4 regions of the Shewanella sp. SP2S2-6 genome follow, and region 1 is predicted to be linked to each of the others. Evidence: predicted binding sites of a transcription regulator. Region 1 holds the regulator's gene; each other region holds the start of a gene.

Region 1 (8,328 bases):
ATGAAGCCACGGCCAAGTTAGCAAACAGCGTTAACATACTGTTCAACCAGCTACTCGCCATCACCTCGGACAAAGCGCCCACCAAGACGCCCATATTGCCGCCTTTGGCAATAATATCGATAAACTGGCTGCGGGGAATATTGCCCATAGTCGCCACTAACCAACAGGCATAAATCACCAGCGCGATAAAGGTGCCGACGAAAATCGCCTTGATAATGGTGGTGGAATCTTTGCCGTAATACTTCACTAAGCTGGGAACGTTACCATGGTAGCCAAAGCTGGCAAGACCAAAGGGTAGCGCCGCCCACAGATAAGGTGAAAAGCTACTATTACCATCGGGTTCGAGCAACTTAGTCACATCGATTTCGATCAGTAAATTGCCAATAGCGAGGAAGAAGGTAATGATCATACCGCCGAGCATAATCGTGGTAATGCGATCCACGGCCTTAGTGCTGATCAACACTATGCTCGCCAATACTATGGCAAACACTAGCCCTGCCACACTTTGCGGTAACTCAATTCCCATGCCCTGCAAGCTGTGATTCACAATCGAGCCACCGCCGCTGATATAGGCATAGGTCAAAATATACAGCACGAACGCGATGGAAACGCCGTTCACTATCCGCCAAAACTGCCCTAAGGTTTGCTTGCTTAAAGTATCGAAGCTGGCACCGGGCTCGAAATGCAAATTGGTTTCGAGTAGCAATAAGCCCGACATCAACATGCAAAACCAAATGCCCAATAACATTAAAATCGAATAGCCAAACCACATACCTGCACCGACCACGGGCAGAGAAAACATCCCAGCACCTACGGTCGTGCCAGCAATAATCATGGCGCCGCCGAGCAAGGACTTACCTGCGGGCTTATGCTTAGCCGCATTCATATGATTTGCCATTAAACTGTATGCTCCGCGGTGACACTCGCCACTATCGTTTGTTTCACTGACGGACGTAATAAGCTATTGGCTTGATCTCGTATGCGATTGATATTGGACTTATCTTGGTTATCCGCCAGATATCCCAATTCTTTGAGCTTAACGCTCAAGGTGCCGTAAAGTTTCTTATCGTAGAACTCAGGCGCGGTAATGCCATGCAAAGCGCCTAAACGCTGGGCAAGTAGATGACTCTCAGACTCAAGTTCTGAGCGCTCCATCTTAGGTCTGTTCGCTAACAGGTTGAAAATAATCGCATAGCGTTGCAAGGTCTCGCTCACGGAACTGGCTAACAATAATAGTTGGCTAGTGTGCTCTGGCACGACAGCTAAGGTATCAGTCTCGACCACTAACCCTTGTTCAATGAAGAAATCCAGCACTTGATTGACATAGGCAGGTACATCTTTAATGCCCATAAAGAGTTCGGCTTTCAGCAGTGGATAAAAATCGGCAACGATTGACACCACTTGCTGACGCGGGATCTGCTCATTATGCGTTAAGCAGCTCGCAATTAATGACGGCACAATAAATAAGTGAATGATATTGTTACGATAGTAAGTCATAGACACAGCCTGACTCGCTTCGATAGACACGATTTCACCTAAAGGATCGGCACACACAACAAACTTATTCAGCTCTAAACCTTGCTGCACTAAATGCTTACCATCACCTTCGGCAACCGAAGTATAAGTAGTGTAAGGCACTTTTTTGAGTAGGGTCAGATACAGATCAAGCTGACGTTCCAGCAGACTGCGCTCTAAGGCATTTTGATCTGTGGCCAGCAACACTAAACTCGTCAAGGTCACCGAACTCGCCGCCGCCGCATCGTTGATATTTGTCATCACTCGATTCGCCAGCACGTTTACAGCTGGCGTTAACCAGCTTGGTTTTTGCTCAGGATCATCGGCCAACTCAGTACGCCAGTTTGGCGCGCGCTCATTTAAGAAGTTTTGCAGGGTTATAGGCTCGCCAAAGTTCACATAACCTTGACCGAAATTACCCAGTTTGCGGATCGCGCCAAACACTTGCCACACAGATTCTTTTTTCTTTTTCTTACCACTTAACTCTTTATGGTACGTCGCCACTTCCATCACATGGTCATAGCCTAAATACACAGGCACTAGCGTGACTGGACGCTCGATACCGCGCAGCACACTGTTCATAGTCATAGCAATCATGCCGGTTTTTGGCGCCAATAGACGACCCGTACGTGAGCGGCCGCCTTCGGAGAAATATTCCACCGAATAACCTTTAGCAAACAGTTGATCTAAATACTCACGGAATACTGCGGTATACAGCTTGTTGCCATTAAAACTACGGCGGATAAAGAAGGCACCACCGCGACGGAACATAGGTCCAGCGGGCCAGAAGTTGAGGTTAATACCTGCGGCAATGTGCGGCGGAACCATACCTTGATAGTACAAAATATACGATAACAGCAGGTAATCCATGTGGCTGCGATGACAAGGTACATAGACAATCTCGTGGCCATCGTGGTGCAGCTGACGAACTTGCTCGGCACCTTTGATGTTGATCCCGCTGTAAAGCTTGTTCCACAACCAAGTTAAGAAACGCTCGGCAATACGCACTAAGCTATCTGAGTAATCTGCAGCGATTTCATCAAGATACTCAATGGCTGTCTCGCGCGCTTGGGTCTCAGAAATCTTTTTGTTGGCCGCTTCTTCTTGAATCGCTTTACGCAAGGACTCGGATTTGAGCAGCGAATGAAACAGTGCTTGGCGATTTGGCAGCACAGGCCCTGTCATCACCTTACGTTGACGACGGAAATGCACCCGCGCTACCCGCGCTAACTTATGGGCGATCCCCATGTCAGTGCCGTGTTCGTCGGCCATGTATCGCAGAGATACCGCATTTGAAAACTGTACGAAGTTATGTCGACCTAAGAATAGAATCATCAAGCATTTGCGCAGCCAAGTCGGGTTTTCCCGCTCAAACACAGCCGCCTTCATAGTGTCGTCTTCTTTCCCTGGCGTGCGGCCCCAATACAGGCTCACGGGCACCAGTTGAATGTCTAATTCAGGGCGCTCCTTATGCACGGCCAACAAACGCATAAAGCATTCGAGGAAAGGCTCGTTACCGGCACGCTCACCAAACAGCGGCTTACGCCCTTGAAGGCAGACAACCCGAGGCGCAATCACACCATTTGCCACTAAAGGCTCATAGGGGCTCGGCAGTCCTAACTTAGCCGTAATTTCGCTCAGGGCAGCGATGTCACTCAGCGATTCCGTTTTCATCACATAAGCAAGGGGTCTGGAGGCATCCAGATTCAGATCGGCAAAGGGATCCTGAGGCACAACAATAGTGTGCACTAAGTGTTTTTGGATCCAGCGTAATGATTTCAACCAAAGAGAGTCGTGTTTAGGCATTATTCTTATGCAATTAAGTACGTTTACTAGCCCGGTAGAATACCAGACTATGGGTAATATTCGCTAATTCTCTCCAACATAGCTAAAAAGTGGTTAATACTTGCGCTGCAAATAATACTGTATATACTAACAGTAACTGTATAGAAAAACAGGAAACACCATGAGACCTTTGACGCCACGCCAAGCTGAAATTTTAGAGCTAATTAAACGAAATATTGCCGATACTGGCATGCCACCCACTCGGGCAGAAATCGCGACCCGTTTAGGTTTTAAGAGCGCCAATGCGGCTGAAGAGCATCTTAAAGCGTTGGCGAAAAAGGGCTGCATTGAGATCATGCCAGGCACATCGCGGGGCATTCGCCTACCTGCGGAAGTCGAAGATTTAACTGAAACAGGTTTACCACTTATCGGTCAAGTGGCTGCTGGCGAACCTATTCTTGCCCAAGAACATGTCGAACAGTACTACCAAGTCGACCCGAGCATGTTCCATCCCGCCGCCGATTTCTTACTGCGGGTTAAAGGCGACAGCATGAAGAATATCGGCATTCTCGAAGGAGATTTGCTGGCTGTCCATAAAGTACAACAAGCTAGAAATGGTCAAGTGGTTGTCGCTAGAGTCGACGACGATGTCACTGTTAAACGTTTCGAAAAAAAAGGCAATGTGGTCTATCTACACGCCGAAAATGAAGACTATTCCCCGATAAAAGTGGATTTAGGCTATCAAAGTTTAACAATTGAAGGACTCGCCGTCGGTGTGATCCGTAATGGAGATTGGCTATGAACAAACTACTTGGCAATGCACCCCGCCATCCGGGCTTGTGGCTCGATGAAGTCCGTGATGCCGACTATGACTGGCACCACGCACCTATCGCCTGCATGCCAACTAAGACTCAAGGCCGCCAAGAGTTAATCCATTTGAGTGCGCAACTCGCCCAGTTAAGCCAACAGGGTCGTTGGTTAGTACTCATCAACCCACCGAGCATTGGCTACAAACAAATGCTCGCCAATGCAGGCGTGCGTATGGACAGAGTCTTGCTGGTGCACGCTAAAGATGAAGTCGAAACCCTGTGGGCGATGGAAAAAGCCTTAACAAGTGGTACGTCCAGTGCGGTTATTACTTGGACCCAATCACTGGATGCACGCGATAATCGTCGCCTGCAAATCGTCGCTAAAAGTGCCCGCGCCATGGGTATAGTGCTAGAAGACGTAAACAGTCACTTACATGGCGACGTACGCATTGAGCAAGGCAATCTCTTCGGCCAACAATCTTTTTTTAGCGCTGTACATTAAATATTCATTTATTTTTTTACCTTGAAAGCCGCCTCGCCTATGAATGTGAGGCTTTTTTTTGGCAATTTTTCAGACAATTAGATAAATAAGTGATCTTGATCAATATTTAAACAGCAAGTATGGTTGATTTAGTCGGCGATGATATATCGCCGCCCGTGGCAAATAAATCGAGCCGTAATCGAGTTCAAAATGCCACTAAAAATAGAGAACAGATTTATTTCAGTCGTATGTGCCAGCGTGGCTAATACCAGCAGTAACAATACTTAATTAAAAGTAACAGCCGCCAACGCACGTTGAAGTCAAAAACGCTTTTTTGGGAACTGAAGAGTTTGCATAGAGTTGAGACTTACTGTGTTGCTCTTCTTTGTAGTTGCTATTCGCAATTGGCAGAGGAGAAGTCTTGTGAAGCAATTGTTGTATTGTTTACTCGTGGTGTTATTCGCACCACCGTTGGCCGCCGCGGACATGCGGTTCAACATGACCCCTGGCGTAACCGAGATCAGTGGCAAGGTTTATCACTTGCACATGACCATCTTGTATATCTGCTGCGCCATTGGCCTTGTGGTCTTTGGCGTGATGATTTACGCCATGATCAATCACAGAAAATCCAAAGGCGCTGTCGCGTCGCACTTTCACGAAAGCACTAAAGTTGAAATCGCTTGGACGATTCTGCCATTTATCATTTTGATCTTAATGGCGATTCCAGCGACAAAAACCTTAATTGCTATGGAAGATCCCAGCAATGCCGATCTCACCGTTAAAGTCACAGGTTCCCAATGGAAATGGCACTACAGCTATTTCGATCAAGACATTGATTTTTACAGCATACTCGCAACCCCAAGAACACAAATCGACGGTACCGAAACCAAAGGGGAAAATTACCTTTTGGAGGTCGATAAGCCGCTCGTGCTACCGATAAATCGCAAAATCCGCTTTTTAATGACCTCAGAAGACGTCATTCATTCATGGTGGGTACCTGCTTTTGCGGTGAAAAAAGATGCTAATCCTGGGTTTATCAATGAGGCCTGGACTCGCATAGACAAACCCGGCATTTACCGTGGTCAGTGCGCCGAACTTTGCGGTAAAGACCATGGTTTTATGCCGATTGTAGTGCAAGCCTTACCCGAAGCCGAGTTTGAAGCTTGGGTAGCGGAGCAAAAACAAGCTGCAGGCGCGGCGGCAGAAGCTGCTCAAGCTGCATTGTCACAGACCCTTAGCAAAGAGGAGCTGATGACCCAAGGTGAGCAAGTTTACCTCGGTCACTGCGCAGCCTGCCACCAGCCTAATGGCGAGGGGTTACAAGGCGTATTCCCACACCTCAAAGGCAGTCCGATAGCAACGGGACAGCTCAGCGGCCACCTTGAAATCGTGATCAACGGTAAAACGGGTACGGCCATGCAAGCCTTTGGTAAGCAATTGAATGCACAAGAAATTGCCGCTGTGATTACCTATGAGCGTAATGCGTGGGGTAATAATACTGGCGACGCTGTGCAGGCCAAAGATGTTAATGAGCATATGAACGGCAGTACTGGCACACAGGCACCTGCTACCGCACCAGTCAGCACGACCCCAACACCCGCACCTGCAACAGAGCCCGCAGCCGTTGTCGACTCCACAACCATAGTCGATCCAGCGAGTCTCCCTACTCTCACCCACGACGCCTTGATGGCCGAAGGTGAAACTGTTTACGCCACCACTTGTGCGGCCTGCCATCAGTTAACGGGAGCTGGCATACCACCAGCCTTCCCCGCACTCGCTGGCAGTGCTATCGCCACAGGACCCGTTGCTAATCATCTCGACATAGTAATACATGGCAAAACGGGCACGGCGATGCAGGCATTTGGCAAACAACTCAGTCCACAGCAACTCGCGGCCGTCATTACCTATGAGCGCAATGCTTGGGGCAACAATACCGGCGATACAGTGCAACCCGCTGATATCGCCAGCCATGGACAGTAGGGGATTATGATGAGCACAACGACTCAAGATCAAACCGCAGCCCATGATGACCATCATCATGGTGCGCCAAAGGGCATCATGCGCTGGGTGCTAACCACCAACCATAAAGACATTGGTACTCTGTATTTATGGTTCAGCTTCATTATGTTTTTAACCGGTGGCGCTATGGCCATGGTGATCCGCGCTGAACTGTTTCAGCCCGGATTACAATTGGTCGAGCCCAACTTCTTCAACCAAATGACCACAGTCCATGGGCTGATTATGGTGTTCGGCGCCGTGATGCCAGCCTTTACTGGGCTCGCCAACTGGCTGATCCCTATGATGATTGGGGCGCCCGATATGGCGCTGCCACGGATGAATAACTGGAGTTTTTGGATCTTACCCTTCGCCTTTACCATTTTGCTCAGCTCACTGTTTATGGAAGGCGGCGGGCCTAACTTTGGTTGGACCTTCTACGCGCCACTATCAACCACTTATAGCCCCGATAGCACGGCACTCTTCGTGTTCTCTATTCATATCATGGGGATAAGTTCAATTATGGGCGCAATCAACGTGATTGTGACCATAGTGAACTTACGTGCGCCCGGCATGACATGGATGAAGTTACCGCTATTTGTATGGACTTGGCTTATCACAGCATTCCTGCTGATCGCTGTGATGCCCGTCCTCGCGGGCGCTGTAACTATGGTGCTGACCGATAAGTTTTTCGGCACTAGCTTCTTCGACGCCGCGGGGGGTGGCGATCCTGTGATGTTCCAGCATATTTTCTGGTTCTTCGGCCACCCTGAGGTCTACATCATGATTTTGCCGTCCTTTGGCATTATCTCCGCCATAGTACCCGCCTTCAGCCGCAAACCATTATTTGGCTATGCATCAATGGTTTATGCCACTGCCAGTATTGCAATTCTGTCGTTCCTCGTGTGGGCGCACCACATGTTCACTACAGGCATGCCAGTGTTTGCCGAGCTGTTCTTCATGTATTGCACTATGTTGATTGCGGTGCCAACGGGGGTGAAAGTGTTTAACTGGGTCGCGACTATGTGGCGTGGTTCACTCAGCTTCGAAACCCCTATGTTGTTCGCCGTGGCCTTTATCATACTCTTCACCATTGGCGGGTTTTCGGGGTTAATGCTCGCCATTACGCCAGCCGACTTCCAATACCACGACACCTACTTTGTGGTGGCGCATTTCCATTATGTGCTCGTGACTGGGGCGATTTTCTCCATCATGGCGGCAGCCTATTACTGGCTCCCTAAATGGACGGGGCACATGTACAACGAGCGACTGGGGCAATGGCATTTCTGGTGTTCGGTGATTTCGGTCAACGTACTGTTTTTCCCGATGCATTTCCTTGGGCTAGCTGGTATGCCAAGGCGTATCCCCGATTACTCGATTCAATTTGCCGATGTTAATCAAATAGTCTCGATTGGTGGCTTCGCCTTTGGCTTATCGCAATTGATTTTCTTAGTGTTAGTCATCAAGTGCATCCGTGGCGGCGAGAAAGCCCCCGCTAAACCTTGGGAAGGTTCCGAGGGTTTAGAGTGGACATTGCCAAGCCCAGCGCCTTACCACTCCTTCACGACACCACCTGAGGTGAAATGAAATGACGAACCATCACCAGCCAGAAAAACCTAAGTCAAATCGAAAGCTTATCAGCATGCTCGTCATGGGCTGTATTGGTATGTTTGGTTTTGGGTTCGCGCTGGTGCCGCTATACGATGTGCTATGTGAGAAGCTGGGGATTAACGGTAAAACCTC
Region 2 (8,328 bases), on a different contig from region 1:
AGCAACAGGTTCAAGATGACCTGCAAAAAAATCTTGATGCCACTCAACTTTACCTTGGTGAGATTGGTTTTTCCCCACTGCTTAGCGCAGAAGAAGAAGTTTACTTTTCCCGTAAAGCCTTAAAAGGCTGCGCAAAATCCCGCAATCGCATGATTGAAAGTAATTTACGTCTGGTCGTAAAGATTGCCCGTCGTTACAACAATCGTGGTTTAGCACTGCTTGATCTTATCGAAGAAGGCAACTTAGGTTTAATTCGTGCCGTTGAAAAGTTTGATCCAGAAAGAGGTTTCCGTTTTTCAACCTATGCGACTTGGTGGATTAGACAAACCATTGAGCGCGCTATTATGAATCAGACTCGTACGATTCGTTTGCCTATTCATGTTGTTAAAGAACTCAATGTTTACTTGCGCACCGCTCGCGAGTTAGCACAAAAACTCGATCACGAACCTACGGCCGAAGAAATTGCCGAAAAACTACAAGTGTCGAGTGCTGATGTCAGCCGTATGCTTAAGCTGAATGAGAAAATCACCTCTGTCGATACGCCTTTGGGGGGCGATAATGACAAGGCGTTGCTGGATATTTTAGCCGATGACGATAACGTTGGCCCTGACTATAAAGTGCAAGATGAAGATATTTCTAATTCAGTGGTCAAATGGCTCAATGAGTTAAACACTAAACAAAGAGAAGTGTTAGCCCGCCGTTTTGGTCTGTTAGGTTATGAACCTTCTACACTCGAAGATGTGGGTGCTGAAATTGGTTTGACCCGTGAACGTGTACGTCAAATCCAAGTGGAAGCATTGAAACGTTTACGCGACTTATTAGGATCTCAAGGTTTATCTGTTGAAGCTTTATTTAGAAACTAATACCGCATCTTTGTTACTCAAGATGTCTAGCTAAGGTTTTAAGTCTAGTGCTTAGGTCTAGTCGATAAAAGTAAAACGCCCACTAAAGAGTGGGCGTTGTTGTTTCTAGTCTTGTATTGCTGATAATATCGCTTAGCGAATATCACTCGCTCACAGAGTGTTAGCTCAGACGTTTCAGCTCATAGAGCAAATCAAGTGCTTGTTTTGGCGTTAAGTTATCGGGATTAATGCTACTTAACTTCGTTAGCGCTGGATTCTCAACCGGTTCAGGTAACGCGAGTAAGCTTTGAATAGGCGTCCTCGTTCCTTCAGCTTGATGATCGCGACTCTCCAATTGCTGCAACTTATGTTTAGCGGCTTTAATCACTTTGTTTGGTACGCCGGCAAGCGCCGCAACTTGTAAGCCGTAGCTTTTACTAGCGGCGCCTTCTTGCACTGCATGCATAAAGGCGATGGTATCGTCGTGTTCAATGGCATCGAGGTGCACATTGTAAACACCAGCCATTAATTCAGGTAACTGAGTTAATTCAAAATAATGGGTGGCGAATAGGGTCATAGCGCCGACTTGCTGGGCTAAATACTCTGCTGCCGACCAAGCGAGCGATAAACCATCATAGGTGGATGTGCCGCGGCCGATTTCATCCATTAACACTAAGCTACTGGCGGTGGCGTTGTGTAGAATGTTGGCGGTTTCTGTCATTTCTACCATAAAGGTTGAACGGCCAGAGGCCAGATCGTCAGAGGCGCCAATACGGGTAAAGATACGATCGATAGGGCCTATCAGTGCGCGATCTGCTGGCACAAAACAGCCAATGTGGGCCATCAGCGTGATCAAAGCGACTTGACGCATATAGGTCGATTTACCGCCCATGTTAGGTCCGGTTACAATCAACATACGTCTTTGATTGTGCAAGGTGACTGGGTTAGCGATAAACGGTGTTTGACTCACACGCTCCACCACTGGGTGACGACCAGCCTCTATCTGTACGCCGATATCTTGGCTCAGCTCTGGGCAAGTGTAGCCTAAGGTTTCGGCGCGCTCAGCAAAGTTACTTAACACATCAAGTTCTGCCGCCGCTCGAGCAAAAGCTTGTAATTCATGTAATTTTGGCAGAATAAGATCAAATAATTGTTCCCATAACTGCTTTTCGAGTGCCAGTGCTTTACCTTGGCTCGAGAGCACTTTTTCTTCGTACTCCTTAAGTTCAGGCGTGATATAACGCTCCATATTCTTAAGGGTTTGACGTCGTTGGTAATTGAGTGGCACTTGCGAGGATTGCAAGCGACTCACTTCGATGTAATAGCCGTGTACACGGTTATAGCCGACTTTAAGTGTGTTGATACCTGTACGTTCTTTTTCTCTGGCTTCGAGTTGTACTAAGTAATCGCTCGCACCTTCGCTAAGACCGCGCCATTCATCTAATTCGCTGTTGTAGCCTTCACGGATCACTCCGCCATCGCGGATAAGCATGGGAGGATTATCTACTATCGCGCGCTCAAGTAAGGCTTGTTCAGCGGGGAACTCACCTAAGTGTTGCCGTAATTGAGTCGTGTGCGGCGCGCTCAGTGTGCTTAAACTCTGTTGTAATTCAGGTAGTAAGCCCAGCGCTTGACGTAAACGGGCAAAGTCTCTTGGGCGAGCGGTACGCAGCGCGAGTCTTGCCATGATACGTTCAATATCGCCAAGTGCTTTTAACTGTTCATGCAAACCTTCGTGGGCGGCGGTATCGAGTAGTTCAGTCACCGCCTGTTGGCGTGCTTGGATGTGTTTTGGATCTCGAAGCGGCTGATGGATCCAGCGTTGTAACATGCGGCTGCCCATAGGCGTCGCCGTGTTATCCAATACTGCGGCTAAGGTATTATCGCGACCACCGGCAAGGTTTTGAGTGAGTTCTAGATTTCGGCGCGTTGCCGCATCGAGCACTATGCTATCGGTTTGATTAAAGCGGGTAATGGCATTGATATGGGGCAGGGCTGTGCGCTGTGTGTCTTTGACGTATTGCATCAAGCAACCTGCAGCCTGCAGTGATAAACGTGCATCTGCAATACCAAAACCATGCAAGTCTTTTGTGCCAAACTGAGCCAGTAGTAACTTGATGCTAGTGTCGTAATCAAATTCCCATTCAGGGCGACGACGTTTACCTTTAAAACCGTTTAGTAGACCTAGTTCGCCAAAGTCTTCACTGTAGAGAATTTCAACGGGATTAGTGCGTTGCAATTCAGCTTCTAATGACTCTCGCGTGTCGAGCTCGGCAATCACAAAACGTCCGGATGAAACATCCAGAGTGGCATAACCAAAACCGATTTTACCTTGATAAACCGCTGCCAATAGATTGTCTTGGCGTTCCTGCAGCAGGGCTTCGTCGGTCAAGGTGCCAGGCGTGACGATACGCACCACTTTACGCTCAACTGGTCCTTTAGAGGTTGCTGGGTCGCCAATTTGTTCACATATCGCAACCGATTGACCAATTTGAACTAATTTCGCAAGATAGCCTTCCACAGCATGGTAAGGCAGTCCCGCCATGGGGATAGGATCGCCACCACTTTTACCGCGTGCTGTGAGTGAAATGCCTAACAGCTCAGAAGCACGTTTAGCATCGTCATAAAACAACTCGTAGAAGTCACCCATGCGATAAAACAGTAACATGTCGTGATGTTCTGCTTTCATGGTCAAGTACTGACGCATCATAGGAGTATGTTTTTCTAAATCATCGGTATCAATTACATTCATTAAATCGTTATCGTCCGTTGTGACTGCCGTGGTTATGTGGGATTAAGCGCTATGGAAGCAGAAGACTGCTGTACAATTTTCAGCTAAAAAGACCACGCAAAATTTGCTGCGCCAATCTTAGCAATAATTTACCGAAAATTGAGCCCTTGATGACGGATATTCGTCAAAGGGATGCAATATCCGATTTGATATTCGCTAAAACCTTGGCCATATTAAAAAATCCCATAAGCTAAAAATAATTCAGCCACAGGTCTTGATACTGTATGATTGTACAGTATACTAGTCAGCAGAATTAAGACAAAAAGCGCGGCTTTTTGAATTACCCGTTTGTAAATTGAATATTACTTTTGACAGCTTAAGGCTTGTCTTGATGAGGGAACTGGAATGAAGGTCGATCCAAATAAAGAGAAAGCACTTGCTGCGGTATTGATCCAAATTGAGAAACAATTTGGTAAAGGCTCCATCATGAAGCTGGGTGAAGATCGCTCTATGGATGTTGAGACCATTTCTACCGGTTCTCTATCTCTGGACGTTGCTTTAGGCGCTGGCGGTTTGCCAATGGGTCGTATCGTTGAGATCTATGGTCCTGAATCATCAGGTAAAACGACACTGACTTTAGAAGTGATTGCCGCAGCGCAACGTGAAGGTAAAACCTGTGCCTTTATCGATGCTGAGCATGCACTCGACCCTATCTATGCTAAAAAATTGGGCGTAGATATTGATAACCTGCTGTGTTCACAACCGGATACCGGCGAGCAAGCGCTTGAGATTTGTGATGCATTAACTCGCTCAGGCGCTGTTGACGTTATCGTCGTTGACTCAGTGGCGGCATTAACGCCTAAAGCTGAAATCGAAGGTGAAATTGGTGATTCTCACATGGGCTTAGCGGCACGTATGATGAGCCAAGCCATGCGTAAACTTGCGGGTAACTTAAAGCAATCTAACACCTTACTTATCTTCATCAACCAAATCCGGATGAAGATTGGTGTGATGTTCGGTAACCCAGAAACGACAACCGGTGGTAACGCGCTGAAGTTCTATGCTTCTGTTCGTTTAGACATTCGTCGTACTGGTGCCATTAAAGACGGCGATGAAGTAGTCGGTAACGAAACTCGCGTTAAAGTGGTGAAAAACAAGGTTGCAGCACCGTTCAAGCAAGCCGAATTCCAAATCCTTTATGGCCAAGGTATTAACCGTACTGGTGAGTTAGTTGACTTAGGCGTAGCCCATAAGTTGATTGAAAAAGCGGGTGCTTGGTACAGTTATAAAGGCGATAAAATCGGTCAAGGCCGTGCTAATGCTGGTAAATATTTGACTGAAAACCCAGCCATTGCTACTGAAATTGACAAGACATTACGTGAGTTACTTTTGAGCAATCCTAGTGCACTGGCTGCTAAAGATGATGATAGCACGGAAGATAATGTTGATTTAGAAACAGGCGAAGTATTCTGAGTCAGTCAGCCCGTCAAATCGCGGTCGCGCTGTTAGCGCGCCGCGATTATTCCCGCTTACAAATCCGCGATAAATTGCTCGAGAAAGGCTTCGACCTTAACGATATCGAACCTGTACTCGACGCTTGTGAATCCTCCGGTTTTATCAATGATAATCGCTATGCTGAATTATTGGTGCGTAGCCACATTAGTCGAGGGCACGGTGCTATCCGTATCCGCCAAGCGATAGCGCAAAAAGGCTTGTCTAAAGATTGTATTGAAGCGGCGATAACCAATAGTGATTGTGACTGGTTTGAGCTAGCAAAAGATAAAGCCACCAAAAAATATGGTGTTCCCCGCGTAACAGAAGTGAAGGGCTCTAAAGCTCGGGATCTTATCGCGAAGGAAAAGGCCAAACGAGTGCGCTTTTTAATGGGTCAAGGCTTTAGCTACGATCAAATCACTTATGCGTTAGATTCAGATCCCAATGATCTCGACGACGATTATTAATTGCCTCAACTCATCGATTGCGATGTAACCTTAAGACTGCAAAGCTCCTTTAAATATCACTCAATAGGCTTAGTACAATTAGGTTTGATATCGAGTTAAATTCACTCGACACTGGCCTTAATCGCGCAAAATTCATATCGTCATCAATTACTCTTTACCTTGCCATTTTGACTCTAGCCACTCTTACGTGGGCTTTAACGCACTTTATGCAGTGTTGGTTATTCTTAACTTAGCCCACTAGGTCTATAAATAACCGTCTTGCCTAAAGTGCGTTAAATCTCCGCTGAATTCTGTATCTTGAGGTTGTTTGGGTATATATCACCAATCAAGGCTGGTCGTCCTTCCTCAGTCTGCTTATAATGCTGGGCAAATAGAAATACGGCTAGCCTAAGGCGTAGCTGGTAATGCTTACCCAATTCAGGATGATTTCATGTATCAAACTACAGCAGAGCTTAGAAGCGCTTTCCTCGAATTTTTCCGCAGCAATGGTCATCAAGTTGTGGACAGTAGTTCATTAGTGCCAGGCAACGATCCCACACTTTTATTTACCAATGCAGGCATGAACCAGTTCAAGGACGTGTTTCTTGGCATGGACAAACGCAATTATACGCGTGCGACCACTGCTCAACGTTGTGTACGCGCCGGTGGTAAGCATAACGATTTAGATAACGTCGGTTATACAGCACGTCATCACACCTTTTTCGAAATGCTGGGTAACTTCAGTTTTGGTGATTATTTCAAAGAAGAAGCGATTCGCTTTGGCTGGACATTCTTAACTGAAACGTTAAAGCTGCCGAAAGAACGTCTGTGTGTCACGATTTATCAAACAGATGATGAAGCCTTTGAAATCTGGAATAAAAAAATTGGTGTTGCTGCCGAGAACATTATCCGTATCGGCGACAACAAAGGTGCTGCTTATGCGTCAGATAACTTCTGGCAAATGGGTGATACTGGTCCTTGTGGCCCTTGTACTGAAATTTTCTATGACCATGGCGATCACATTTGGGGTGGCCGTCCTGGCAGTCCTGAAGAAGATGGCGACCGTTTCATCGAAATCTGGAACATCGTTTTCATGCAGTACAACCGTCAAGCATCAGGTGAAATGCTGCCTTTGCCTAAGCCATCGGTAGATACTGGCATGGGGATTGAGCGTATCGCCGCGATTATGCAAGGCGTACATTCTAACTACGAAATCGATATATTCCGTACTTTGATCGCTAAAGCGGCAGAAATCATCGGCGTAAGCGATTTAAGCGAGAAGTCACTGCGCGTCATTGCCGACCATATCCGTTCATGTGCATTCCTTATTGCCGATGGTGTTATGCCGTCGAACGAAGGCCGCGGTTATGTGCTGCGCCGCATTATCCGCCGCGCAGTTCGCCATGGTAACAAGTTGGGCGCGACCGAAGCTTTCTTCTATAAGTTGGTTCCATCTTTGATTGCGGTGATGGGCGATGCGGCTAAAGGGTTAGCTGAGACGCAAGTCATTGTTGAAAAAGCGCTGAAAGCGGAAGAGGAGCAATTTGCCCGTACGCTTGAACGTGGTTTAGGTATTTTAGATACGGCCTTAAACGAGTTGAAAGGCGACACCTTAGACGGCGAAACCGTATTTAAGCTGTATGACACCTATGGCTTCCCAATGGATTTGACCGCTGACGTCTGTCGTGAGCGCAACATCATTGTCGATGAAGCAGGTTTCGAAGTCGCCATGGCTGAGCAACGTAGCCGCGCCCAAGCTGCTGGTAACTTTGGTGCAGATTACAACGCAGCGCTGAAAATCGATGCTGAAACCGCATTCACTGGTTACACCGAATTAGCGGGCCAAGCTAAGGTCACCGCGATTTATCTAAACGGTGAGTCAGTGACGGCTATCAAGGCGGGTGACGAAGCCGTTGTCGTGCTCGATGTAACACCTTTCTACGCTGAATCTGGCGGTCAAGTGGGCGATAAAGGCCAACTGGTTGCGAGCGGTGTTGAGTTTACGGTAAACGATACGCAAAAGTATGGTCAAGCAACGGGCCATCAAGGTGTTTTAGCTACAGGTAACTTGAGTGTTGGCCAAGTTGTTGAAGCGAAAGTCGACAAAAAACTGCGTCACCGTACTCAGTTAAACCATTCTGTTACGCATTTACTGCATGCCGCACTGCGTCAAGTGCTCGGTACTCACGTTTCGCAAAAAGGTTCTTTGGTTGATCCGGAACGTTTGCGTTTTGACTTCTCCCATTTCGAAGGTGTAAAAGCCGCTGAATTAAAAGAAGTTGAAGAATTAGTTAACACTCAAATTCGTCGTAACCATGAGCTGAAAACCGCTGAAATGGGTATAGATGAAGCCAAAGAGAAAGGCGCAATGGCGCTCTTTGGTGAGAAATATGATTCACAAGTACGTGTCGTAACTATGGGCGATTTCTCTATCGAATTGTGTGGTGGTACCCATGTGGGCCGCACGGGCGATATTGGCTTGTTCAAAATCACCTCTGAAGCGGGTATTGCAGCGGGTGTGCGTCGTATCGAAGCCGTTACAGGCGCTGCGGCTATGGCCTATGTGGCGCAGCAACAAGCGGAACTGGAAGAAGCTGCAGCCTTATTGAAAGGCGATGCCAACTCAGTCGTTGCTAAGTTAAAAGCCCAGCTCGACAAAATGAAGCAACTCGAAAAAGAAATGGCGCAGTTGAAAGATAAACTCGCGGCTGCAGCCAGTGCAGATTTAGTGGGCGATGCCGTTGTAGTTAATGGCGTTAACGTGCTGATCAAAAAATTAGACGGCGTTGAGGCAAGTTCATTACGCGGCTTGCAA
Region 3 (8,328 bases), on a different contig from region 1:
CGGCTATAACGATAGTGCAGACCTAACACAGCAAATTGGCGTGTCCATTTTCCTTGGATCGCTGTATCTTCATCAGTATCAAGATCTTGATATGTCAGTAATACACTCGGAACGAAACCATTATCATACTGGTAAGCAACAATAAACTCTGCTCCAGTTGAGTCATATAAATCTCCACCCACTAATTCGTTTTGCTCACTTTTATGGGCGTTAAAACCTACATATAAACCGTCTGCATCGCGACCAGGAGAATATTGATAGAAACTACCGTATTGTGCACCAATACCAATAATTTGGTTTGTGTTATCAACCTCTTTACCCGCAAGATTCCCAGTAAAATCGCCACGATTAAGTCCAGCTAATACTTTAAATTTATCAGTAAATTGATATGTCAAACTAGCACCATAACTAGGATCAAAACTCAATTCTGAACCATCACTCAACGAATGCCCTTGACTATCATACAAGGCAACATCGCTGTTTTGTTTTGAAGCATACTGTACTGCGACATGTAGATTACCGAAAGTATTACGATATTGCAGTGCCGCATCGGCACGTCCCGCCCCTGTTAAGCCACCGTCACCAAAGGTATAAGCACCCACAGACCATCCCGTAAATGCATTGAGCACATCTGTTGTGTAAGCCACATCATAATAAGCCCCCCACTGCTTCCCAAAAGTTATGGTCCCCCATTTCGCATGGGACATCCCAACATAACCCAGTCGATTGAAAAGAAAATCTGAATTTTTAGATGCCGATAACTGACCACCACCTTGGCCTTCTGTGTATATAAGACCGTCATCACTGGTCACCATGTTAATACCCCATTCGGTATGGGCAAAGGAGTTCCAGCCGTTTTTTTCATGGCGGTCAAAACGAAAACCAACACGAGAAAAATTATCGATCACGGAAGTTTCATGACCATCATTCAACGCAGCAAATCCTAACCAGCCTATCATATTAACGCTGTTCGTCTGGTCATTATACAGCTCAGCTGCCTGAGCAGCTCCCGTTAACAATAAGCTTGGGATCATCAAAGCAAGCAATGTCTTTTTCATTTCATCTACCTTTTAATTCAGCGAAATCACATATAATCACATGATTTATTTGATATCTTATTTTCCCCAACTAATAGTAAGCAGGTTATATGCCACAGGCAGGGAAAGCTGAAAATCAAGGTGTTTTTTAGAAGTAGATCAGGCAATCTCGAAATGCCGTGATTGTCGGTTGTTAAATACCGTTAAATAAATTAAATGTCGTCATTACATCAACAGACAATAACGACATGTATGCTACAACTGTGTCATTACACTGCTGTTGTAGATTTGCGGCTATTAGAAGCGGAACGACTGGTTGATCGAGTTACCGAACTTTTAGAACTGGTATTTTTGGAACCATAGTTGTTGGAACCATCGTTTTTTGTTGTGCCGATGCCTTTCGCTGAACTTGATTTTTTAGAATACGACTTGCGATAACCAGATTTATTCCCAGCCGTTTTACGATAACCTTGGCCTTTTAAACCATTAAGCGCGGTGGGCAGTTGTGCTCCTGCATTTTGAATAAGCGTGGATAAAGTGCCGAGCAGCGGTTGCATAAAGGCTTGATAGGAGGTTTCTTTATGACAAATACCGTTCAAGCTGGCTTCCCACAGGGCGGTCATGTCAGGCGTTGTTGCACTCGCGGGTAAGCTGTTAATTAATCCCTTACCCACATCCGTCGAAACGATAGATTTACCTAAGCGTTGTAAAAAACCGCGTTTGAACAGCAATTCGATAATACCAGCACGGGTGGCCTCAGTACCTAATCCATCAGTTTCTTTAAGAATTTTACGGATCTCAGGGTCGGTCACATAACGGCTAATCCCCGTCATAGCACCAAGCAAAGTGGCATCGGTAAAGGCCTTTGGCGGCTGAGTATTTTTCTCTAGTAACTCGCCCCGAGTACAATGCAAAGCCTGACCTAGTTTCAGAGGCGGTAATTGGCCGATAAACTCATCATTCTCCTCATCATTCTCCTCATCATCCTTACCCGCGCTTTCTTCCGTCGACTTGTTACCACTCGCCTTACTGCCATTTGGCTCTTGGCGGGCAAAGAGCTGCTTCCAGCCAAGAGATTTATCCTGACGCGCCTTGGTATTAAATAAGCCGCCCTCAATTGTCACTTGTACTGTGGTTTCACTGTAACAATAGGCCGGATAAAACTGGGCTAAGTACTGGCGGGCCACATGAAGATATAACTGCCTCTCACGCTGACTTAAGCTGGATAAGTTAGCCGTTTTCTCGGTAGGAACGATGGCGTGGTGGGCATCCACTTTTTTATCATCCCATGCCTTAGATTTAAGCCGTGGATCGGGGGCATCGGCGCCTTGCAGTAACTCAGCGGCACCACCGCTAATCGCCTTAAGAACCGACGGCGCTAGGCTATGTTGCTCGACGGGCAAATAACGGCTGTCGGAACGGGGATAAGTAATGAGTTTATGGCGTTCATACAAACTCTGGCAGGTATCGAGCACATCCTTAGCACTCATGCCAAACCGTTTTGCCGCATCAATTTGAAGCGCGGACAAGCTGTAGGGCAATGGCGGATTCTGTTTCTTGTCCTTAGCCACTAATTGAGTCACTAAGGCAGGTTTATCACTGATGCGACTCACCACATTTTGCGCTAACCCTCTGGCTAGTACTCGCCCTTCTTCGTCCATATACGGCTGACAAGCTTCGCTGGGTTGCCACTTAGCACTGAAGGCTTCCTGCTTTTCGGTCGCCAAATGCGCTAGCACTTCATAGAAAGGTTTAGATTGAAAATTAGCAATCTCTTCATCACGGCGCACCACTAGCCCGAGTAAAGGCGTTTGCACTCGCCCGACGGACAATACGCCTTGATAACCAACCTTTTTACCTTGGATAGTGTACGCGCGGGTCATATTCATGCCGTAGAGCCAATCGGCACGACTACGGGCTAAGGCCGATGTGGACAAAGGAATAAATTCGCGATTACTGCGCAGCTGCGTTAGCGCCCGTTTTACGGCTTGTGGGTTTAAGTCGCTGATCAGTAAACGCTGAGTTTGATGTAACTTGTCACCCCTCACGCCAAGATAGGCAATCACTTCATCCACGAGTAACTGCCCTTCACGGTCGGGATCGCCCGCATTGACCAGCATGTTGGCTTGTTTGACTAATCGTTTTAGCACTGTGAGTTGACTGCGAGTTGCGGCCTTAGGTTTTAGTTGCCACTTGTCTGGAACTATTGGCAAGTGCTCGAATTTCCACGACTTAAATTCGGGATTATAGGCATCAGGTTCTGCTTGTTCGAGCAAGTGACCGACACACCAAGACACGCAATCGCCATTGGCGGCTTCGATAAATCCATCGCCTTTTTTATGGGGTTTAGGCAATACATCGGCAATGGCCCGCCCTAGGCTAGGTTTTTCTGCGATATAGAGGATCATACAAACACCAAGCACTGGATATAATTACAGTATAATTTAACCCAAACGCCCGTTGAGTGCAAATTTCTGTGACAAACCGAGCTTAAATACCAAAGCTCAAGTGTAAATTCAATTGCGAATAGTTCTCAACAACTACTAGAATGCACTAAATTTTAGAGGAGTGGCTATGAGACAGTTTGCAATAAATGCGCGGCAGGCGATGACAATCAGTCCAGCATTGATGTTAAGATTCAATCAGTTACTGCTATTTCATAGCCTGATGTTACTCGCGATAAGCATGTTCACCAACACTTGGCTGGGACAAATGAAAATCATCGACATGCCTTTAGCTTGGGGATTCATGCTAGTAATGCCCATTGCGGTGAGTTTATCGCTACTGCTAAAACACCAAGTCACCCGCCATAGCTTAAGCAGCTTATTCGGGGTGTGGATGCTGCTGTGGATCTGGGGATAAACACGACAAAACCTATGGCGGAAAAGATCAGCAGCCTCGCTGCTCCAACAATGGATTGAGTACTCGGATGTCGAGAACAAACACTCATAGAAGTTCCCCCTCGCCCAATCGCGATACCTTTCCCAAGTAGCTGTTAACACTCCATAAAAAAGCCATAAAAAAAGCCAATGACATTATCACTGGCTTTTTATCCGCCTAACGTTTCACCTTATGGGTGACAGACGTTATGCAGCTCTAAATTAGTACCGATATCTTTGTTACGATCCGCTTTAGCATCGTCATTACGCAGTTGCGTCAAGTGATCTAAATACGCTTGATCCACATCGTTAGTGATGTAATGACCATCGAAAACAGAGGTTTCGAAACGCTTAATCGCTGGATTTTCCATTCTTACCGCTTCGATTAAATCAGGTAAGTCTTGGAAAATAATGCCATCTGCACCAATTAACTTGGCGATTTCATCGGCATCACGGCCATGGGCGATCAACTCGTTTGACGTTGGCATGTCGATACCATATACGTTCGGGAAACGAATTTCCGGTGCGGCAGAGGCAAAGTACACTTTCTTGGCACCCGCTTCACGGGCCATTTCGATGATTTGCTCAGACGTCGTACCGCGAACGATAGAGTCGTCCACCAGCAAGACATTTTTGCCTTTGAATTCAGTGTTAATCGCATTCAACTTGCGACGCACTGACTTCTTACGTTCCTGTTGACCCGGCATGATAAAAGTACGGCCAATATAACGGTTTTTCACAAAACCTTGGCGGTATGGTAAGTCCATGCAACGGGCAATTTCCAGCGCGATATCGCAAGAGGTTTCAGGAATAGGGATCACCACATCGATATCGTGATCGTACCATTCTTTCTTAATCTTCTCGCCAAGCTTAGCGCCCATGTTTACGCGACTGGCATAAACAGACACTTTATCGATAGTCGAATCTGGACGGGCAAAATAAACGAATTCGAAGATACAAGGGGCATAGCTAGGTTCTGCTGCACATTGACGGGTATACAGCTGACCATCAATTGACACGTAAATCGCTTCACCTGGCGCCACATCACGCATCACTTCAAAACCGACGGCATCGAGTGCCACGCTTTCAGAAGCGACCATATATTCAGTACCCGTTGGCGTTTCGTGCTTACCTAACACCAGAGGACGAATACCAAATGGGTCACGGAACGCGACTAGGCCTTGACCAATGATCATGGCAACAACCGCGTAGGCACCACGAGCTTGTTGGTGTACGTTAGCGACCGCATCGAACACTTCTTCCGACGTCAGGGTCAAACTCGTGGTTTTTTGCAGTTCGTCGGCCAACAGGTTTAACAAGACTTCAGAATCCGAAGTGGTGTTCACGTGGCGACGTTTTTTGATCAGCCCTTCGGCTAATTCGACTGTGTTGGTTAAGTTACCGTTATGGGCTAATGAGATCCCAAATGGCGAGTTAACATAGAAAGGCTGCGCTTCAGATGCGCTTGAACTGCCCGCAGTTGGATAACGCACATGGCCAATACCAGCATTACCTTGTAGGCGTTGCATATGTTTGACTTCAAAAACGTCTTTAACCAAACCATTGGCTTTACGTAGTCTGAAAGCACCACGATCAATGGTCACAATACCTGCCGCATCCTGACCTCTGTGCTGCAACACTGTCAGTGCATCATAAATGGTCTGATTAACCGATGATTGGCCAACTATTCCGACGATACCACACATGGGTAAGCTTCCTCATTGTAAGATGTTCTATCACTTAGGATTATTTTATTTTCTTTCTTATAGTTTGGGTACAAAGCTGGAGGTATTTTCCAAATAGTCAAAAAACCATTGAATAACAACGCCAAATTCGGGTACTAGCACAGAATCTTTCCACCATTGGGAGTTGGGAGAGCCTGTAAAAGCATCCATGAAAAACAACAAGGCGCTCACAATAAGCGCGCCTCGAATAGCACCAAAGCATAGGCCCAAGAGCCTATCAGTGCCAGATAATCCGGTTTTGACAACAAGTTGTCCGAGAATATAGTTAACTAAGGCACCGAGTACCAAAGTGGTAATAAAGAGGATGGCAATAGAAACACCATTACGCAGCATCTCATCGTTCATTTGTGTTAAGTGAACGGCAAAATCTTGGTAAAATTGGCTGGCAACAAAGAAAGCCGCAAACCATACCACTAAGGACATGGCTTCTTTGGCAAATCCACGGATCAGACTGATGAGAGTCGATAATCCGATGACGAATATGATAGCGTAATCAATCCAAACCATTGAGATGGCTTTCCGACATGGGCTTTAAGACGGCGCGATTCTACCAGAGACTGAAACGATTCTCACCCCTAGTGAGGTAAATAAATCATTTTCAGTCTCGAGTCTTGTATCACCATTAAGATTCTAAGGGATTAAAAGGAACAATCCAGCCCTTGAGACGTGTGAGGTTTTCCACCTCAACTTGTACTTTCTTCAGCTTTGCCTCAGACACATCGGGTCCGACAAACACTTTAGTTAATACGCCATCTTTAGGGTTTTCAGGAATAGTGTACGCTTTAAAACCACTCTTACGCAGCTGTGCAACCAAAGCTTTAACATTGGTTGCGTTGTTAAAACTGCCAAGCTGCAAAGTAAAGCCACTTTTTAAGCTGTCACGGCTTGCAGTACTGGCTTTAGGCGTTTCTGCTTTGGGCTTTTCAGTCTTAGCGACGGTTGGCGCTTTAGTCTCAGCTTTTTTAGCGGGCTCCGTTTTTACCGTCGCCTTAGGTGGCTCTTTTTTAGGTTCTGGTTTCGCTTCAGGCTTTTTAACTTCTGCTTGCTTAACCTCTGGCTTTTTCACCTCAGCTTTAACGTCCGCCTTAACGTCTTGCTTAGCGATGACAAGCGCGGCTGACTTCTCACTGTCGGCATTATTGCCTGTCTCAGCTAAGACGGCATCTGCCCCGCTTAACGCAGCAGTGTCTTCGGCCGACAAGACTTCAAACATATCATCGTCGGCTTTTTGCTGCTCAATCACAGTCGGACGCAAAGGTATTTCGGAAAATTGCTCTTCTTGGCGATCTTTCTTGCCATCCAAAATATCTGGCAAAAAAATCACTCCAAGCGCAACCAGCACAACAGTGCCGACTAAACGATTATGAAACTGGCTAGACAAAACGGACTTCCTGCATAAATTGAGACTTAAAACCTGCCACAGTGTAAAAGGAGCCAAACACAATTACCACATCATCTGGGTTAATTTGCGCTTTTAATGCCGACCATGCCTCAGCTATGCTCTCAAACTCAAATGCGCTGGCCTCGGGTGCTAAGGTTTTGCGTAGCATGGCAGAACTCGCGCCACGCTCACCATGAAGGCTCACTAAATACCAAGTGTCGACCAGAGGATGGATCACAGGCAACACGCCCGCAATATCTTTATCCTTCAACATGCCACAAAGGGCAAATACGCGTTTACCTACGACCATTGGCGCTAATTGCTGCACCAAAAAACGCGCCGCATGGGGATTATGCGCCACATCGAGTAGCACTAACGGCTGCTCACTCACCCGCTCTAATCGACCGGTTAACCGAGCAGTGCTAATACCCTGGGCAATAATAGCGGGCGCGATATCCGGCCAACCCTGTTCAATTACGGCCAATACCGTGGCCGCATTAGGTAGCGGCAAGGTCGGTAACGCTAAATCGTGCAGTTTAAGCACTTGGCCTTGAAAGTCCCACAGATTGCCATGGACTTGATAACTGAATTCGTTGCCGACGCGATACAAGATGGCGCCAACCTCATTGGCAACATCATTGACGGTATGCGGCAAGTTGGGCTCGCCGACAATTGCAGCTTTACCGTGACGGAAAATACCCGCCTTTTCTCGGCCGACGAGTTCGCGGGTATTCCCCAGATAACTTTCATGATCTAAATCGACCGAGGTCACCACGCTGATATCGGCATCGATAATATTGGTGGCATCTAACCGTCCACCTAAACCGACTTCTAAGATGACTACATCCAGCTTGGCGGCTTTAAACAGTATCAGGCCCGCAAGCGTAGCGTATTCAAAAAAGGTCAGGGAAATCTCGGCGCGCGCCGCTTCAATTTGCTCAAAGGCGGCGACAAAGGCGCTATCACTGGCGTCGCTGCCATTAATACGCACTCGCTCGTTGTATTTCAGCATGTGCGGCGAGCTGTATACGCCCACAGTCAAACCCGATAATCGCAGAATATTTTCCAGCATGGCGCAAGTTGTACCTTTACCATTTGTGCCAGCGACAGTGACTATCTTGCTTTGGCCTAAATCTAATAGGCCAAGGGTTTTCGCGACCTTAGAAACACGGGTTAATCCCATATCGATTTCGGTTGGATGTATGGATAACAAATAATCCAACCACTGTTCCAATGCTGCATTTGACGCTGGCGCTGTTAGCATGTCCGTACATCCTCGTATTCGA
Region 4 (8,328 bases), on a different contig from region 1:
GTTGGGCAAAGGGCCCTTGGGTTAACCAGTTTTTGAGTAGCTGTGTCATGTTTTCTTCAACCAAAAGCTGCGATATAACCATTCCCCACCGAGGAGCAGTCCCATGAGTACGTATGCAATCAAACCGTTATACAAGGTCCAGGTTGCTAAGCTAGTAAAGCCAGCGGTATAAGCCGCCATCGAGCCATTTAAGATAAATAAGCCGCACCAAAGTAGGGTGACTTTTTTAAGATACGGAATGGCTTCATCCGGTAAATCGGGTTCTTTCAAGCGGGCTAAACGCTCTATCATGCATGGGCCAGTGTGCAGTGAATAACTGAACAGCGCCAGCATAGTCAGATTTATCACCACAGGGTAATACAAAAGCCAGTCGCTGCGCTTGGCAAGATAACTGCCTGCGGTGAGCGCTATCCCCACCAACAGCGGCAGTATTAACGTCTTAACCCTTTGCTTTTGTAGCATTAACCGAACTATCAGCAATAAACACAGCACGAGCGCTATGGTGCCAGCAGGCAAATAATTCAGCCCTAAATATACGGCAACCGGATAGGCTAGCAAGGTTAGGGCGGTTAACACCTGTAGCAAGGCGCGCATTAGTCTTTAACTAAACCTTCGATGGCATTCACCACATCGTTAACTGTGCGAACGGATTTAAATTCATCGGGTTGGATCTTTTTACCTGTCATTTGTTGCAGCTTTATCACTAAGTCGACGGCATCAATACTGTCGAGATCGAGCTCTTCATACAGGTTGGCTTCAGGCGTAATTGCCTCAGCCTCAATTTCGAATTCGTCCACTAAAATAGTGGTCAGCATAGCGAGGATTTGTTCACGATTTTGCATATTCCTCTCCTATGGACGCTGTGATTCGATAAAGCTAGCTAAGCTGGCAACACTGTGAAAATGGGCCTTAGTGGCATCCGAATTAGCCTCGATTTTGACATCAAATTTTTTCTTGATGGCTAAGCCGAGTTCGAGGGCGTCGATTGAATCTAAGCCTAGACCTTCGCCAAAGAGTGGCGCATCGGTTTCAATATCATCAATACTGACGTCTTCAAGATCGAGACAGTCGATGATTAACTGCTTTATTTCATTGTTTAAGTTCATAATTATTTTCGAGTTGTTGTTTATAGTAGTGTTCAAGATCCCGCGTCAGCTGCCGGGCCATTTTTGCATGCTCACCTAAAGCCGCTTGGTACTTCTGGTAAGAAACTGTTGCGCCGATTTCAACGGCCATCCCCATGGTTTGCCTTGGGATCTCATACCAAGGTTGCTCCTTTGTCAAACCACGGACATTGGTTCGCAGCACCACAGGTAAAATATCTGCTTCGGCCCTTAAGGCAATGTTGGCGGCGCCGCGGGCAAAGTCGTTAATGGTCGCGCCGACAACCGTGCGTGTGCCCTCGGGGAAGATAATTAAATTGGTGCCCCTCGCGAGCACTTCGCGGCAATCCTCTAGCATAAGTTCGGCGCCGCGATTGGGAATATAACCCGCGCAGGACACGACACCACGCAAAAATGGATTACGCCATAAACCTTGTTTGACTATGCAGCCCGCATTGGGCATGAGGCTTATCAACACGACCACATCCACTAAACTGGGATGATTGGCGATCACGATAACGCCTCTGGCGTCATGCAGTTGTTGTGCTCTGTGGGTACTAACGTGGATCACGCCCGCCCAAGTGAGCATGGCGACAAAACCTTTGAACATCAGATGCACGGCCTTTTGGACTCGAATAATCCGCGCCTCGGGTGTACCAGGCCAAAAACGTAGCAAAGGTAAAATGGTCAAGGAGCTTAATAAGCCGCCTAAGCCAAAGGCGATATAACAACTCACGCCGCCTAACCAACGTGGCACATAATTCAGCCCAGCGCGGCGAGTCTCCGGCAAGGTATAAGCGGCATTGTGCATTGAATCTTCATAACCCTTGGCGGCGTCATGGCTGTGGGCAGTATTAAACATGCTCAAGTTTCCAATGCCATTGGGATAAGCAGCCTGAAATATTTTGCGTTGTCGCTAGGGCGTGGATAAAAGCGCCATAGGTCAAAGGGTTTAATGCTGTCGACTCACAGATGCGGCTGACAGTGAGCTTGACTGAAGCGGGCGCATCGAAGGGCGCGAGCTGTAAGCCGAGGGCCAAAGGTAATTCAAATTCTTGGGTAAACTCATCGTACACAGGTGGCACAGGATCATCACCGAAGACTAACAGCAAGGGCTCTGGCGACTGGTGTAACTGGGCGAAGGCTTCAACCATAGCTTGTGATAGGGTTTCGGTACCTGCGGCAACTGAGGTCGACGGCGCGGTATTGGCCGCCACTATGCCAAAAATGCCGCTGGCGGTGTTGTGCACCGACTGACTAAATCCTAATGGCGATAAGGGCTGTTTGGCGATAATGTCTTCGAGCAGTCCTATGGTGCGCTGCAACTCTCCGTGGCGCGAGGCAAAAATAGAGCGGCAGTTTTCCGGCATATCGCACTGAAAACTCACCTCTAGCATCATCTTAGTTAAGCGACTAAAACGGCGGCGTTGCATGGCGGGAACGTGTTTGAGTGCGGGAGCTATGGTATCAGACTGTGGTGTGTCGAGATTTAATTCAGCCGAGTTTTTGCACCAAGTTTGCCAACTTTGCGGATGCTGATATTGGGGGGCCCAAGCGCCCCAAGAGAGAATGCTGAATGTTAGTTGCACTACTTTGCCTCGACACTAAATTTAAGCTGTCTTAGTTATCCCTAACTAAGTTAGAACATTGATGGATTGTCATACCATAGTGAGGTGTAAACGCGTTTGATGAATGACGCTGGAATGACCTCTACAGCGGGGCCATTCTACACCATGCCCCGCGTTTTTATGAAGCCATTTGCATTGTATGGGTTAATGCAATGGGATCAAGTGCTGCGATTTTCGGCAGTTAGATCGAATTTGTGTAACAAATATCGCAATAGCATTCTCATTCGACAGGCTTTTTTATCCTAGCGATTTACGGTCAAAATGAAAAAGGCGCACCGAGCGCCTTTTGTCTTCACCACGGCATGGTTTTACTGTGCCAGCTGGTTCTCGAGTTTACGTAGAGCCACTTTTAGCTTGCGGGTATTTTCTGGACCCATACGGATCAGCAGTTTTTGCGCGCTAGGTAGTGCCTCTAAGTTAGGGTCAACAAATTGATAGTTAACGCTAATAGAGCTCAGCTCAATCGGATCTTCAATGATAGGCGCCGCGAGCAGTATTTTAATCGCTTGCAGCATTCTGTCGTTGAATTTAGCGTTGCTGTAGCCGAGTTCGGTAAAGGCTTCCTCTAGCATAGGCGTCATTTGCTTATAGGTGACCATTAACGTTTGTTCGTCCATTTTGGCAATCGAGTCAACATAGGCATCGTATCTGTGGAAACCCTCAGGATTTAAATACACTTTGTTGGTGATTTCAGAAACCGAGAAATGCTTCTCTGGGCCTTTGAGTGGACTCACTTTACGGGTCAATTCGCCCTGAGCTAAGTTATCGACAAACACCACAAATTGGCGCGCGAGATCTTGCTGCACTAATGCAGAACCCAGCACATTGTTATCGATAATGGCGAGGGCTTTTTGTTGTACGAATGCATCACTTTCAGCCAGTGCAGGTACAGGTTCAGCAACCACTTCCGTCTCAGTTACCGCAGGGGCTTCTGTGCTGTTGGTGTTCGTTTCTGTAACAGCAGGCGTCGTTTCAGTGGTTTCTGGCTCTGGCGCACTTTCGAGCGTCATAGGCTCAGATGGCGGTGTTTCAGGTAATACAATTGGCGCGTTAGGGATGAGTTTAGGTGAATCTGAGTCACCGCTGTAGTAATAATATCCTCCGGCAGAAAGTAGCACGACGAGCACTATCGCAAAAAGCGCAAAGCGATTACTGCTAGAAGAAGTCTCTTGAGGTGTTATTCTATCATCTTGATTAACTTGCATTTTACATCCTTCGCTTGAGTGTCAAGGTAACTTGGTGAATACATGCAGCTAACATTAAAGTGCAAGAGCGGACTATTGGAATACCGCTGGTTCATTTTGCAAGTTTCCATGCGCTTGTCTATAGCGCTTAGCTGAACATAAACAATTTATTTTGAGTATCGAGGCAGATGTCACTCCTCGGCCTTTCCCCTTTACTGCCTAAGCCTGCACATAGTGCTGCTTGTGCCCGAGCCAACGTAAGATTATCGCATCGACTTTTTCGGGGGCCTGCGCCATCACATGATTTGCCAGTTTTTGAATGTGCGGGATCAAAGCTTGATCGCGCACCAGATCGGCAATTTTCAGCTCGGCCAGTCCCGTTTGCTTAGTGCCAAGCACTTCACCTGGGCCACGAATTTCTAAATCTTTCTGCGCTATGATGAAACCGTCATTACTCTGCCTGAGTACACTCAGTCTTTGGGTGGCGGTATGGCTCAATGGCGCCTTGTAGAGTAACACACAATGGCTTGCGATGGCGCCTCGACCGACTCGTCCGCGCAGTTGGTGTAGTTGTGCCAAACCTAAACGTTCAGGGTTTTCAATGATCATCAGGCTGGAATTAGGCACATCGACGCCGACTTCAATCACTGTCGTTGCCACAAGAAGATGAATGATGCCCGCCTTAAAATCGGCCATAATTTGCTGTTTCTCGGCGCTCTTCAACCTGCCATGCACGAGGCCGATATTGAGCTCGGGCAGGGCGAGGCGCAGTTCTTCGGCCGTGTCTTCGGCGGCTTGGCATTCGAGCACTTCGGATTCTTCAATCAGAGTGCACACCCAGTAGGCCTGACGTTTATCTGTGATGACGGCGTTACGTACCCGTTCGAGCACTTCGTTGCGGCGTGAATCGGCAATCGCCACTGTGGTCACAGGTGTCCGTCCCGGCGGCAGTTCATCTATAATGGATGTGTCGAGATCTGCATAGGCCGTCATCGCTAGCGTGCGTGGGATCGGCGTTGCCGTCATGATTAATTGATGCGGGTGGAACCCTTGGCTCACGCCTTTTTCACGTAGACCTAAGCGTTGGTGTACGCCGAATCTGTGCTGCTCATCTATGATAATTAACGCAAGTTTGTTAAAGACCACATGCTGCTGGAAGATAGCATGGGTACCAATCACCATCTGGGCGGCGCCGGATTCTATGTCCGCAAGGGATTGCGCTCTGACCTTGCCTTTGAGTTTACCCGCCAGCCAACCGACCTTAAGCCCGAGTGGCTCAAACCAAGCGGCAAAGTTAGTCGCATGCTGCTCGGCCAATAGCTCGGTTGGCGCCATCATGGCAACTTGATAACCGTTTTCAATCGCTTGCAGGGCTGCCATCGCTGCGACTAAGGTTTTACCTGAACCTACATCCCCTTGCACTAAGCGCATCATAGGGTGCGGTTTTTCTAAATCTTTGCCTATATCGGCCACCACTCTTTGCTGGGCGCCCGTGGGCTTAAAGGGTAAAGCGGCGAGGAAAGGATTGAGCAATTGTCCTGTGGCCTGCATGGTAACCGCTGTGTCTAAATTACTGCGCTGTCTTAGGCGTAACATGCTGAGATTGTGGGCGAGTAATTCTTCCTGTACGAGTCGCTGCTGTGCTGGGTGTTGGCCTAACTCTAAATCGAACTGAGAGATCCCCGCAGGAGGTCGATGCAGCGTCTGCAGCGCTTGTTTAAGGCTAATGTTATTCGGTTGCAACTGCGGTGGCAGCAGCTCTGTTAAGCCGCCATCTTCCAGTAATACCAAAGCTTGCTCGGTCAGCTTGAACCAACTCGCCTGTTTTAATCCCTCAGTTGTGGGATAAATCGGCGTTAGGGTATCGCTCAGATGAACATCTTCACCGGGATACACGACTTTATATTCTGGATGCACTATCTCAGCTTGATGACCACCACGACGCACTTCACCGTAGGCGCGGATCATCAAACCGTTTTGCATGGCATTACGCTGGGCGACGGAAAAGTTAAAGAAGCGCAGGCTCAAGCTACCCGTATCGTCGCGCACATTGCAGACCAGCATACGCTTGCGGCCTTGGATGATTTGCGTCGATTGGATTTCAGCTTCTATGGTGCCGTAACTGCCGGGCATAAGAGCGGCAATCGGATAGATTTGGGTTCTGTCTTCGTAGCGCAGGGGTAAGTGAAACAGCAGATCTTGTACTGTTGTGATGCCGAGCTTTGCGAGTTTCTCCGCGACCTTTTTGGCGACGCCTTTGAGGTCGGTGATCGGAACAAGATCCAATTGCTGCAAGTCGTTAGCACTCAATCACTGTGAATTTATACATATATTAACAGAGAATAAGCGTAAGGCAATCTCAAGCAGAATGAGGGACTTATTTGCCTGCATAATTAACGTCAGTTTGCGGCCCTTAGGTTTCGGCTAAGGCCGCAAAAATTGTCGATATGAACGAAAGAGTAGTTAACCGTGAGCGTGATTACAGCCAGCCCTTTTGTTTGGCGATGCGTGCTGCATCGATTCGGTTGCTAGCATTGAGTTTGGCTATGGCTTCGGAGAGGTAGTTGCGCACTGTGCCTTCGGCGATAAAGAGGGTTTCGGCGATGTCGGCGGTGGATTTGCCTTCACTGGCGAGGCGAAGAGCACGGCGCTCTTTATCGTTGAGTGGGTCGACGTCACCAATTGCCATCATGGCAAGTTCAGGATCGATCACCCGTTTACCCGCCATAACTTGTTGAATCGCGTTGACTAAGGTTTCCGAGGGCGCATCTTTTAGCAGAAACCCGCCGACACCGGCTTCGATAGCCCGTTTGATATAGCCCGCGCGGCCAAAGGTGGTAATGACTACGACCTTAGTTTGACTATGTTGATCCTTTAACCAAGTTGCCAGTTCTAGGCCTGTGCGGCCAGGCATTTCGATATCGGTTAGCAAGAGATCAAAGCTTTGCTGTTTGAGTAGGCCTAGGGCCTCGTCGCCGTCACTCGCTTGGGTGATATTAAAGCCTCCCGCAAGCGTGAGGAGTGCGGCGAGCGCGCCTCGCACCATGGCTTGGTCTTCCGCCAATAAAATCTTCATTAATCTGTTGCTCCCTGCAAAGGTAAACTGACGGTAAATGCATATCCCTGTTCGAGATTATAGCTCAAGCTGCCGCCTAAGCTGTCGAGACGTTCGCGTATGCCAGTGAGGCCATTGCCTTCGGCGATAGGTTTACTTGTGCCATTATCTTTGACTTCAAGGATTAGTCGTTCTGGCTGTTGAATAAAGTCGATAATACATTGACTTGCGCCGCTATGGCGTAAAATATTATTCACCAGTTCAGTGACAATTAACCCTAGCTGACTCTCCATTCTGGCGGGTAATTTGGGGATACTGCCTGTTAGCTCGACACTGATCCCTTTTTCCCTCAATAGTTTACACAGTTGTGTCACGCTATCCGCGAGTCCTTTATGTTTGTAATCCGATACAGTATGGCGAATTTGGCTGAGGCTCTCGCGGGCGATTTGACCGAGTTCATTAAGCTGGATAGTGGCTAGTTGGTATTCTTGTTTTTCCAGCAGTTTTTCGGCCAGTTCCGCCTTAAGCGCAATCGAAGATAAGCTGTGGCCCATAATGTCGTGTAGATCGCGCGCGATACGCTCACGCTCAAGCATAGTGGCCAAGGTGGTAATTTCTTGGGCACTTTGCTGTTCTTTTAATTTATGCCGATAACGTCTGCGTTCGGCGACACCAAACATACCCACGCCGAGCACTAACCCCGAGCCGTAAAGCGGAAAGTAGTAACTGTTAAAGTGGTAAATCTCATTGAGGGCAAACAGTAGTCCGATGATGGCAGCAAGCGCCAATAGACAGGTCCTTAGAGGGTAAAAAAAGCCAATGAAAAAAGCCGCAAAGGTGAATAGTGAGATAGATCCTGGGTTGATTGGGGTGATCGCTATTGCTATCGCCACCATAATCAGAATGGGCCGATAGGCGCTACGGTTATTGCACTTATAGGTCCAAAAATAGCTGGCAATAAAAGGGATTAACACAGCAAAACTGAGGGCGATTTTCCAGCTTGGATAGGGATTTATGGCTAGAGGGATAAGATAAAACACTAAGTTTATCAAATACACCCAAGCAAGTTTTCGTTCGAGCTGAAGATGCGTGATTGTCATAATGCCCCTATGAAACAGCGTTGATTGTTAAGCGTTGTTCGTTGAATGCCCGAAGGTGGCATCTGTGTTGATTTACTCTGTTTAGGGATTGGCGCTGGGGTCAGCGCCATCAGTCCCTGTTAACAACTTGGTCTAGTTTGCACTTAATTGCTGATTTTGTTGAAGCAAAAATTTTGCCCAACCGTAATCTGCTTGCACTTTTATAGCCTGTTGCCAATCTTCACTCGCGCCTTGGCTATCGCCTAATTCCTGTTTAGC

The links. The regulator LexA, encoded in region 1, represses DNA repair genes until DNA is damaged. The targets are predictions, from matches to a motif close to TACTGTATNNNNATACAGTA.
Region 2: the regulator LexA is predicted to act here: its motif matches at 3,852-3,871, upstream of recA (recombinase RecA).
Region 3: the regulator LexA is predicted to act here: its motif matches at 3,458-3,477, upstream of Q4Q57_RS10210 (DNA topoisomerase III).
Region 4: the regulator LexA is predicted to act here: its motif matches at 6,227-6,246, upstream of recG (ATP-dependent DNA helicase RecG).

The regions. Positions count from the first base shown of each region.
Region 1 covers NZ_JAUOEQ010000014.1:34,525-42,852, reverse strand. Annotated here, with positions in the region: gene mtr (tryptophan permease) at 1-898, opposite strand, end outside; gene plsB (glycerol-3-phosphate 1-O-acyltransferase PlsB) at 898-3,321, opposite strand; gene lexA (transcriptional repressor LexA) at 3,482-4,102, shown strand; gene Q4Q57_RS11465 (cell division inhibitor SulA) at 4,099-4,611, shown strand; gene coxB (cytochrome c oxidase subunit II) at 5,014-6,570, shown strand; gene ctaD (cytochrome c oxidase subunit I) at 6,580-8,172, shown strand; gene Q4Q57_RS11450 (cytochrome c oxidase assembly protein) at 8,174-8,328, shown strand, end outside.
Region 2 covers NZ_JAUOEQ010000047.1:19,384-27,711, forward strand. Annotated here, with positions in the region: gene rpoS (RNA polymerase sigma factor RpoS) at 1-863, shown strand, start outside; gene mutS (DNA mismatch repair protein MutS) at 1,024-3,594, opposite strand; gene recA (recombinase RecA) at 3,979-5,046, shown strand; gene Q4Q57_RS20310 (regulatory protein RecX) at 5,064-5,534, shown strand; gene alaS (alanine--tRNA ligase) at 5,965-8,328, shown strand, end outside.
Region 3 covers NZ_JAUOEQ010000011.1:75,538-83,865, reverse strand. Annotated here, with positions in the region: gene Q4Q57_RS10215 (porin) at 1-1,058, opposite strand, end outside; gene Q4Q57_RS10210 (DNA topoisomerase III) at 1,307-3,445, opposite strand; gene Q4Q57_RS10205 (hypothetical protein) at 3,612-3,899, shown strand; gene purF (amidophosphoribosyltransferase) at 4,108-5,622, opposite strand; gene Q4Q57_RS10195 (CvpA family protein) at 5,680-6,168, opposite strand; gene dedD (cell division protein DedD) at 6,284-7,042, opposite strand; gene folC (bifunctional tetrahydrofolate synthase/dihydrofolate synthase) at 7,035-8,306, opposite strand.
Region 4 covers NZ_JAUOEQ010000007.1:102,727-111,054, forward strand. Annotated here, with positions in the region: gene Q4Q57_RS07735 (AMP-binding protein) at 1-49, opposite strand, end outside; gene Q4Q57_RS07740 (hypothetical protein) at 46-594, opposite strand; gene Q4Q57_RS07745 (acyl carrier protein) at 594-842, opposite strand; gene Q4Q57_RS07750 (phosphopantetheine-binding protein) at 852-1,106, opposite strand; gene Q4Q57_RS07755 (lysophospholipid acyltransferase family protein) at 1,090-1,965, opposite strand; gene Q4Q57_RS07760 (beta-ketoacyl synthase chain length factor) at 1,958-2,692, opposite strand; gene Q4Q57_RS07765 (DUF3014 domain-containing protein) at 3,040-3,936, opposite strand; gene recG (ATP-dependent DNA helicase RecG) at 4,135-6,210, opposite strand; gene Q4Q57_RS07775 (response regulator transcription factor) at 6,395-6,991, opposite strand; gene Q4Q57_RS07780 (sensor histidine kinase) at 6,991-8,070, opposite strand; gene Q4Q57_RS07785 (hypothetical protein) at 8,203-8,328, opposite strand, start outside.